3 regions of the Thermoleptolyngbya sp. PKUAC-SCTB121 genome follow, and region 2 is predicted to be linked to each of the others. Evidence: riboswitches for the same ligand, from Rfam matches in the RefSeq annotation. Region 2 holds a riboswitch; each other region holds the start of a gene.

Region 1 (3,258 bases), 2.5 Mb from region 2:
CTTTTCCACCGCAGGCGGGTCGCTGTTTGGCACAAATACCAACGCCAATCCCCTGCGCGGCTCCAGCACCATTACCCTAAAGCCAGGAACCAATGTGGCTGAGTTTACTGAGCGGATGACCGCCGAACTGAATCGGCTGAACTTGGTGGGAACGCGCCTGCGGCTGAGTCCAGAATCGGTGCGCGGGCTGATTGTGAATAACTCGCCTGTGCGCGGGGCCGATGTGGATATCCTGCTCCAGGGGAGCGATACCCGTGCCCTACAGCAGGCGGGGCGCGAAGTGCTGGCGGCGCTCGATTCGCAGGCCAGGCAGGCCCGCTATCGCCCTGATGCGGATCAGGCGCAGCCCGAAATCCAGGTGCGCCCAGACTGGGAGCGGGCTTCGCAGTTGGGACTTTCCACCGAAGACATTGGTGACACGATTCAGACCGCCATTACCGGATCGGTTCCGACCCAACTTCAGCGGGGCGATCGCCTAGTGGATATCCGCGTGCAGCTTGCCGACAATGCCATCCAGCGCCCGACCCAGCTTGCCCAACTGCCCGTCTTTACGAGCGGTAGACAGCTTGTGCGGTTGGCCGACGTGGCACGGATCGAGGCTGGCGAAGCGCCCGGAGAAATTCAGCGCATTAACCAGCGGCAAATTGTTCAAATCGTAGGCAACCTGGTGGATGGCGCAAACCTCAGCGATGCGATCGCCGAATCGGACGCGATCTTGGCGGGATTGACGCTGCCCGAAGGCGTGAGCCGCCTGCCCAGCGCCAGTGCCCAAAGCGCCCAGGAAGTGCGTTCATCCCTGATTCTGCTGGGGGGGCTGGCTGCCTTTCTGGTGTTTGTGGTGATGGCGGTGCAATACAACTCGCTGGTCGATCCGCTGGTGATCATGCTGACAGTTCCCCTGGCGCTGGCAGGGGGCATTTTCGGCCTGTTCCTGACCCAAACGGCGATCGGCGCGACGGTGATTGTGGGCGCGGTGCTGCTGGTGGGCATTGTGGTCAACAACGCCATCATTTTGGTAGAACTGGCGAATCAAATCCGCGAAGAGCAAGGGTTGGATCACCGCAGTGCCATGCTGCAAGCCGCACCGCAGCGCCTCCAGCCCATCCTGATGACCACCATTACCACCGTGCTGGGGATGTTTCCGCTGGCGCTGGGTATTGGCGAAGGGTCAGAATTCCTGCGGCCGCTGGGCATTGTCGTGTTTTCTGGTCTGTCGCTGGCGACGCTGCTGACGCTGTTTATCATCCCTAGCTTCTACACGCTGCTGCATGAAGTGCCCTGGGCCAAAGGCGCAACGCTGGGCGCAAAGCGGCTGCGGCAACTCAGCGGATCGACTCGCAAGCAGCCGTTGACCAAGTAGGCAGGGACGCTAGCCCAGCCCCTGGTCTGCCAGGGTTGCAACGATCCGTAATTTTCCGTAATTTTCAGCTTGCGACGACCTGACCCGATCCGAGCTACAATTTCGGGACGAATTCGGGTTGTCTGGAGGATCAGTCCAGGCAGCAGATGTTTGCCATGCGAAGGGCGATCGCCCTGTAGCTTGGCCGTATCTGTGGGGAAAGTCCGGTGTAAATCCGGCGCTGTGCCGCAGCTGTGAATGAGCGGTTCGACGAGGGTCTGAGGGCCCATCACAGAACCCGCCTCAAAGTCAGAATGCCCGCCCGATGCTGCCCATTGCAATGCCCGCGATGCACGGGTCGAGGTAAAGATGCAACATTTAGAACGGCCGCAGCCTCCGAAGGCGGAGGTTCACGGGCCTGCGCTTCGTTTGGCGATCGCCCCGCCGCCGACTCCCCTTCCGGCCATGGATTGCGTCGGTACGGTGCTGTCGTCGATCGCCCTTACGCCAACGATTCAGGCCATTCGCCTCCATCTGGATCAGCCAGCCTTCCGGTTTTTGCCGGGGCAGTCGGTCTGGCCCCGATTTCAGCGAGACGGCAAGCAGTTCACCAAGATTTACTCCATCGCGTCGTCGCCCTCGCGCTGCCCAGAGGTGGAATTGTGCGTGTCGCGGGTGGGCTGGAGTTCCGCCTATTTACAAGATTTACCCATCGGTGGGGCGATCGCCCTGCGCGGCCCCTACGGCTTGATGACGCTGGCGCACCTTCCCGACCGACCGCGCCTCTACATTGCTGAAGGCTCTGGGATTGCCCCCCTAAAAAGTCAGATTGACTGGCTCTATGAGCAGGGCTTTGACCAACCTGTGTGGCTGGTGCAGGCAAATCCAGAAACGCCAGACTATTTGCCCTACCAGGCCGATTGGCGATCGCTCTCGCAGCGGTGGCCGACATTTGGCTATTTACCCACCCGTCCAGACCAGATTCGCCAAACCTTGAGCCAGATGCACCTTGACTGGCGAGGCGTGGATGTGGAAATTTGCGCGGTGGGCGATCGCCCGGCCCAGCTTCAGGACATGGCGGTGCTGCTGGGGGCTAAACTAGACCAGGTACGCTCAGAATCGTTTTACGCCTTTTAGAACGCCTTTTAACCGCCCTTCTTAGCCGCCTGCGTTTTCCCATGACGACTCCGCCCGGTGACCCCCCTGCATCAAACGCCTCGCTGCCCAACGCCATCGAACCCAGCCCAACGGTTGCATCTCCAAAGCCATCCGAAGCGCCTGCGGGCGATCGCTCAGACTTGGAAACTCAGCGCAGCGCCAGCTTTTGGAAGACCCAGCGAGAAAATGGGCTGGTTTTGGCGATCGCCCTTGCTCTGGCGCTAGTCATTCGGCTATTTGTGGCAGAACCGAGGTATATCCCGTCTGATTCGATGGTGCCGACGCTGCAAGTGGGCGATCGCCTAGTGGTCGAAAAAGTATCCTATCGGCTGCATCCTCCGGCGCAGGGCGACATCGTGGTCTTCGACCCGCCGACCCAGCTTCAGCAGTTGGGCTACACGACCGATCAGGCGTTCATCAAGCGGGTGATTGGTCAACCCGGACAAACGGTGCAGGTTCACTTGGGCAAAGTCTGGATCGACGGAAAACCCCTGACGGAACCCTATATTGCCGAACCACCAGGCTATGAAATGCGTGCCGTAACGGTGCCGCCGGGCCACGTCTTTGTCATGGGCGACAACCGCAACAACAGCAACGACTCCCACGTTTGGGGCTTTTTGCCCGTTGAAAACATCATCGGTCGAGCCATCTTTCGCTTCTATCCGATCGCTCGCTTTGGCAGGATAGAAGCGCCCGATCCCAGCGTGTCTGTCCTCCATCCAGCAGCACTCAGCAAATAGGGAAGCGCCCCGTCATAGGCA
Region 2 (3,258 bases):
TGTTTAGCGCACCCAGTAGGGCGATCGCTCCAATAACCTTGCGAGACTGGCGATGCAGCCAGGGGGTTTGACGACGGCGGCTCATGGCACCTACTTCTGTCAACTCAGCAATAGATTTCATCAGGATACAGCCCGTCGGCTCATCCCAACTTCCCTATTGTGGCTCAAAGCCGAAAAAAGTGGGTTGGCGGGGGTCATCGCTCCACAACATTGACAGAGGACGATACTAAGACGGAACTAAGACGGATCGGAGGATGCGAGTTTTCAGAGTGAGCAGGCTAAATTGGCAAATTAGGTGAATCATTAGCCAATGAGCAAATAAATTGGCGGAAAATAGCAGGCGAGATGGATCAATGCCTTAGCCAGTCCCGAAAATTCAGACCCGAAAATTCAGGATAAATGCGAGCAAAAAGTTTGAGCAAAAAGTGTAAGCAAAAAGTGTAAGCAAAATAATGTGAGCGAAAAATGTGAGCAACGTAGACGCAGCCCAGGATTCACCGTCAGTGGGCATTGTGATTTTGGGGCTGGGGCGGTGGGGAATGCATCTGCTGCGAAATTTTTTGGCGCTGCCGGGGGGGCGCGTGGTGGCGATCGCCGATCCCAGCACCACCCGCCTGCAAACTGCGGTGAACCAGCTTGGGCTAGCACATCGCACGCCCGCTGTTCTTGCCCTTACAGATTGGGCAGCCGCGCTCGATCTGGATGGGGTAGATGCCGTGGCGATCGCCACACCCGCCAGCACCCATGCAGCACTCCTGCGAACCGCGCTGAATTGGGGGCTACACGGATTTGTAGAAAAGCCCCTGGCGCTCTGCGCTGCCGAGGGGCGAGAACTGTGCCAACTGGCGGCAGCGCAAGGACGGCGGTTGGTGGTAGATCACACCTACTTGTTTCACCCAGCCGTGCAAGCGGGGCGATCGCTCGTTCAGCGAGGGCTACTTGGGCAGGTGCGCTATGGCAGCAGCAGCCGGACGCACCTCGGCCCAGTGCGCTCCGATGTCGATGCGCTATGGGATCTGGCAATTCACGACATTGCCATTTTTAACCACTGGCTGGAAGAGCGACCCGTGCAGGGGCAAGCCTGGGGAACGGTTTGGTTGCAGCCTGCGCTAACCCCACAGCTTGGGGCAATCGCCCAGGAAACAAACCAGGCAAAAACGGCAGTGCAATCGGGAGGATCGGGAGGATCGGGAGTATCTGATCTAGTCTGGGCGCGATTGTTTTATCCCAGCGGATTTCAGGCGACGCTGCAGGTATGCTGGCTCAATCCCGACCGACAGCGGCGGCTGAGCATGGTGGGCGATCGCGCCTCGCTAATTTTTGACGAAATGGCGACCGATTCGCTGGTGCTGCAAACTGGAGCGCTGATGCAGCAAGACAGACAATTCTTGCCCACGACCCAAGAGCGACGGGCGATCGCCGTTTCCCGCGAAGAGCCACTGCGCCGCGCCTGCGAACATTTTGTGGACTGTGTGCGGGGCGATCGCCCCTCCAGCCTGTCGTCGGGCGAAGTTGGCACGGAGCTAATCACCATCCTCGAAGCGTTGTCTCGGTCAATGGCACAGCAGGGGGCGATCGTCCCGGTTGCAGACTGAATTTTAGATTTTGGATTGATGATTTTGGATTGATGATTTTGGAGTGTCTCAAAGCGTTTGGCTCCTTGAACATTCGTGACTCTGCGTGTTTGCTCCTGCAAACGGTGCTATGATTTCAGTCGCTCATCGGCTCTCAAAGGGGAACAGCCTTTGGAGATTGGCGATCGCGCCGATTGGGGAAAGTGCAGTGCAAGTCTGCCGCTGTCCCGCAACTGTGAAGTTGGGCAAGACACCCCGCCCGACCAGTCAGGATGCCCGCCGATGCGCCATTTTGCCAATTTAGACTCTGCGAGGTACAGACATGAAGGCAAGCATCACCAGAACCCGGAAATTCCCGAAATCGCCCAGAGCGCGCGATCGGCGAACCGTCCTGGCCAGCAAACCTGGCGCGGGCTGGCGCAGCGGCGCACTGCTCTTGCTAGCAGGAATGGCGCTCTGTGCTGAACCAGCCCTAGCGCACCACGCCTTGGGAGGCGAAACGCCCAAAACCTTTTTGGAAGGGTTTTTGTCTGGCTTGGCCCATCCCGTCATTGGGCTAGATCACTTTGCGTTTGTGGTGGCGATTGGGCTACTGGCGGCAAAGCAAGGCTGGGGACTGCTGTTTCCTATCAGCTTCTTGCTAGCAGCGCTGGGCGGCACGACCCTACACCTGAATTCAGTGGATTTGCCCGCCGTTGAAATTGCCATTGCGCTGTCGGTGTTCCTGATCGGGCTGGGGCTGGGGCTGCAAAAGACACTACCTCTGGGTGGGGCGATCGCCTTTGGAGTTTTGGCAGGTGTATTCCACGGCTATGCCTACGGCGAGTCAATCATTGGTGCAACGCCGTCGCCCCTATCCGCCTATCTGCTGGGTTTCACGCTGATCCAGGCGGCGATCGCCTTGGGAGCAGGATGGCTGGGCGATCGCTTGCTGCGCCGCACATCCGAACGGGCTAGAGCGCTGACCCTGCCTGGACTGGCGATCGCAGGCGTGGGGCTGGTGTTTTTGTTGCAGGCTATTTAAGCCAAGCGGGGGATAGAGAGCAAGCAGGGGATCGAGAGATAAAGTTACTGATCCCTTTCCTATCCCCCCACCCGCTGCCACATCGTCTACCATGAGAGAGAGCTTCACCCTTCTTTACCTATGGAATGGCGAGAACTGGGCGGAAATTGGCTGGTGGTGCCAGAAAGCCCGACAGCGATGATTCATTTTTTGGGCGGGGCGTTTGTGGCGGCGGCTCCGCAGGTCACCTATCGCTCGCTACTAGAGCATCTAGCAGAGCAGGGCTATGCCGTTGTTGCCACGCCCTTTGTCAACACGTTTGACCATGAGGCGATCGCCCGCCAGGTGTTGCGATCGTTCCTCCGGGCTGAGGAATATTTGCTGGAGCGTGTGTTTCGTCGCAGCTACGTGCCGCTCTATGGTTTGGGCCACAGCATGGGCTGCAAGCTGCATCTGCTGATCGGCAGCCGCTCGTCGCAAGAGCGAGCAGGCAACGTTTTTCTGTCGTTTAACAATTATCCAGCGCGGCGATCGATTCCGTTTCTGGATCAAATGTCGCAGTTTTCGACCCAGTTTTCTTCCCAGATTCCGCCCCAGTTTGCGCCGCTGCTGAATGTAGAATTTACGCCATCGCCGACAGAAACCTACACGCTGATCGAGCGGCAGTATCAGGTGCGGCGC
Region 3 (3,258 bases), 1.3 Mb from region 2:
GTAAACCAAACTGTGACCCCTCGCTGCTGCATTGCTTTTTGCTCCTCACGATAGAACTAGCACAAGAACCAGCACGCTCTTGGGGGCACCGACGGGCGCAAACCAAGAACGCTCTGGAAAACCAGAAATAAAACTGCCCCCTAGTCTACTTGATCACGTTCTCCACTTGGGTTGGATTTGTATCACTCTCTCCCGGAAAAAACGCTGGCTTTGCAGGCAGCCGCGTCCCACAGTTTTTGCAAAACAAGGCATCCGAGTCATGCACCGACAGGTCGCAATTTGAGCATTGCACAGCGACACGAGTGCCCGTTTTAACCAACTGCTTGATCAAATCGCCCAACTGCCAGGGAATAAACAAAATTCCGGTCAATAGCATCAAAATGGTGAGCGATCGCCCACCATCGGTAATTGGCACCACATCCCCCAAGCCTGCCGTTGAAATGGTCGAAATCGAGAAATAAATCGCGTCAAAAAACGTGCTGAATTGCTCCGGGTTGACCGGATGTTCGACCTGATAGATCAGCCCAGAATAGACAAACACGATAGAAAACAGCGTGAACAAAATGCGGGCAACAATGGCGCTGTCTTCCGTCGTGACATAGCCAAACACCGTCCGCCCTTCAAAAAATCGCGCCAGCCGCAAAATCCGAAACCAGCGGAAAATGCGGATAAACCGAATATCCACTGCGCCCAAGAAAAATGGCAAAATCGCCATCAAATCAATCAGCCCAAAGAGGCTGAACACAAACTTGAGTCGATCTTCCGCACACCACAGCCGCAGCAAATATTCCAGCGAAAACAGCAGCAGCAGCACCAAATCCAGCGCCCCCAAAACCGTCCGCCACTCCTCCGACAGCGGATAGGTCTGCGCGACAAAAATCGCCACCGACAGCAGCACCAGCCCGGTAATCAGCAGGTTGAGCGCCTTTCCGGTAGGCGTGTCGATATCTTCGAGGTAAAAGGCGATGCGCTTGCGAAAAGACATTGGGAAAACGCAATTGAAAACGCATTGAAAAAAACGCAATTGAAAACGCAATCCGGGGAAGGACGCGATTCCGCGATCCTCTTATTATCCCCTCATTCCCAATCTGGGACACATCCCAATCCCCCTCTCCCCCATTCCACGACTCCCCGCCTGGGGTAAGATGGCTAGGCACATGTGAACAGCCGCAGGGTGGGAAAGTCCGGTGAGAGTCCGGCGCTGTGCCGCAACTGTGATGGGAGCTGGAGCATGTTTCGTTGGGTAAACATCAAATCATCCAAATCATCCAAAGCTCCCCAGCCAGAACGCCAGCCTGCTGCTTTTTCACTCTAGCTCTCGCGTCGCACGGGAACGGAGTTTTGATTTTTATGACCCTTTCTATTGACCCTGTTTCTTCAAAGTCCAATTTCCCCATTGCTGCAAACTCTGAGTCGCTAGCGCAGCCGCTGATGTATCCTCTGGAGTCAGAGCAGGGGGCGATCGCCCTCGGAAATTCGCCCCAGATCGATCTTCCCCCGCTACCGATGCAGCGTCCGGTGCTGCTGGTGGGCCACGGCAGCCGCGATGCCGATGGTCGCCAGGGCTTGCTAGATTTTGCAGCGGCGTATCAGGCGTTGGATCTCTCGCGTCCGGTCGTGCCCTGCTTTTTGGAACTGACGGAGCCATCGATTCAGCAGGGCGTAGACGAGTGCGTTGCCAAGGGCTATACCGACCTTTCGGTGCTGCCTGTGCTGCTGTTTGCGGCGCGACACAACAAGTTCGACGTGACCAATGAACTGGATCGCGCCAGCCAGCGCCATCCCCAAGTCACGTTTCACTATGGGCGGCATTTTGGCATTACGCCAGGAATTCTGGATCTATGGCGATCGCGCCTCGCAGATCTCGACCAGCCGCAGTGGAACCCCCAGGGCATTGCGCGGGAAGACACAGTGCTGCTGTTTGTGGGGCGCGGAGCTAGCGATCCCGATGCCAACGGCGACGTATACAAAATGGCGCGAATTCTCTGGGAAGGCAGCGGCTATCACACCGTCGAAACCTGCTTTATCGGCATTACCCACCCCCGGCTAGAAGAGGGTTTCCGCCGCGCCCGTCTGTATCAGCCCAGGCGGATTATCGTGCTGCCCTACTTTTTGTTTACGGGCGTGCTGGTCAAGAAAATTGCCACAATTACTGCTCAACAGCAGGCCCAGTTTCCCGATGTTTCGATGGTCTGCCTGCCAGAAATGGGGCTGCACAGGACGCTGTTTTCTGTATTGCGCGATCGCGAAATCGAAACGCAGCTTGGGCAGGTGCAGATGAATTGCGAAATGTGCAAGTTTCGTCTGGCGGCTGTCGGCAATGGCGCAGCCCACGGGCATGACCACGCGCACGCACACAGGCACAATCATAGGGATTCACACGCACACGGGCACAATCATGGGCACGATCATGGACACGATCACGGACACGATCACGAACATGCCCAAAATCATGCTCAAGATCATGCACATAGACCCAGCCATCCGCAGGATCACACGCATGACCACACGCATGACCCTACGCATGACCATGAACCCAGCCACGCCCACGGGCATCCCCACGGCCATACGCATGGGCATCATCATCATGGCGAAATGATCGATCCCTATGCGGAACCGAGCCAGTATCATGAAAAAATCTGGCAAGTTCCCTGAACGAGGGTGAAGCAATGGCAGAACTAGATGGAACAGAGGAGAAGGTGTTTCAGGTGGGCGATCGGGTGCGGGCGATCGCCCTGCCAACCTACCTCAAAACCGCAGAACCCATGCCCATGCTGCGTCCACCCGACCTGATTAAGGTTGGAGAAGAAGGTATTGTGCTAGATCGCCGTCCCGGTGGCTATTGGGGCGTGCGGTTTGGGCGCGGCGCGTTTTTGCTAGAAAGTCAGTATCTCGAAAAGGTTGTGGAATCAGGAAGTCTGTAACGATACCTGTGGCTTTCCAAAATAAGCAGACCTTACGCACTTGCGATAAGTTTTCTGGATTTTGAACGATTTCTCGCGAGCGCCGCCCACGAGAAATCGTCTAACTGCGTAAGTCTTAACAAAAGCATAAGATTAAATAAGTTTGGTAAACCTTATTTATGCTTTGGTGACTTTTTATGATGGGCGGGAACTCTAAGCTGAGTTCTGCCAATCTAGCATAGTCCCCAAAATGCCATGAAACGACGCAATTTCCTGTGGTATTCCAGTCTCTTTATTGCTGGCTGTAGTGCAACCTCCACGGCTTCGCGGGTATCCACTGTCAAATTACCTGAGA

Evidence for each region. A riboswitch is a leader RNA that binds a small molecule or an ion and turns the genes downstream of it on or off. The one in region 2 is predicted to bind cobalamin.
Region 1: it holds a riboswitch for cobalamin, as region 2 does, so the genes downstream of both, JTM80_RS15595 (FAD-binding oxidoreductase) here and JTM80_RS03605 (HupE/UreJ family protein) in region 2, are expected to answer to the same signal.
Region 3: it holds a riboswitch for cobalamin, as region 2 does, so the genes downstream of both, JTM80_RS20410 (sirohydrochlorin chelatase) here and JTM80_RS03605 (HupE/UreJ family protein) in region 2, are expected to answer to the same signal.

Annotation. Positions count from the first base shown of each region.
Region 1 covers NZ_CP070366.1:3,811,390-3,814,647, forward strand. The annotation lists gene JTM80_RS15590 (efflux RND transporter permease subunit) at 1-1,360, shown strand, start outside; cobalamin riboswitch at 1,506-1,680, shown strand; gene JTM80_RS15595 (FAD-binding oxidoreductase) at 1,709-2,476, shown strand; gene lepB (signal peptidase I) at 2,518-3,237, shown strand.
Region 2 covers NZ_CP070366.1:857,456-860,713, reverse strand. The annotation lists gene JTM80_RS03615 (vitamin K epoxide reductase family protein) at 1-85, opposite strand, end outside; gene JTM80_RS03610 (Gfo/Idh/MocA family protein) at 468-1,595, shown strand; cobalamin riboswitch at 1,737-1,873, shown strand; gene JTM80_RS03605 (HupE/UreJ family protein) at 1,897-2,598, shown strand; gene JTM80_RS03600 (DUF1350 family protein) at 2,719-3,258, shown strand, end outside.
Region 3 covers NZ_CP070366.1:4,999,873-5,003,130, forward strand. The annotation lists gene cysC (adenylyl-sulfate kinase) at 1-32, opposite strand, end outside; gene JTM80_RS20405 (ion transporter) at 146-985, opposite strand; cobalamin riboswitch at 1,135-1,314, shown strand; gene JTM80_RS20410 (sirohydrochlorin chelatase) at 1,432-2,655, shown strand; gene sipA (regulatory protein SipA) at 2,670-2,924, shown strand; gene JTM80_RS20420 (PhnD/SsuA/transferrin family substrate-binding protein) at 3,159-3,258, shown strand, end outside.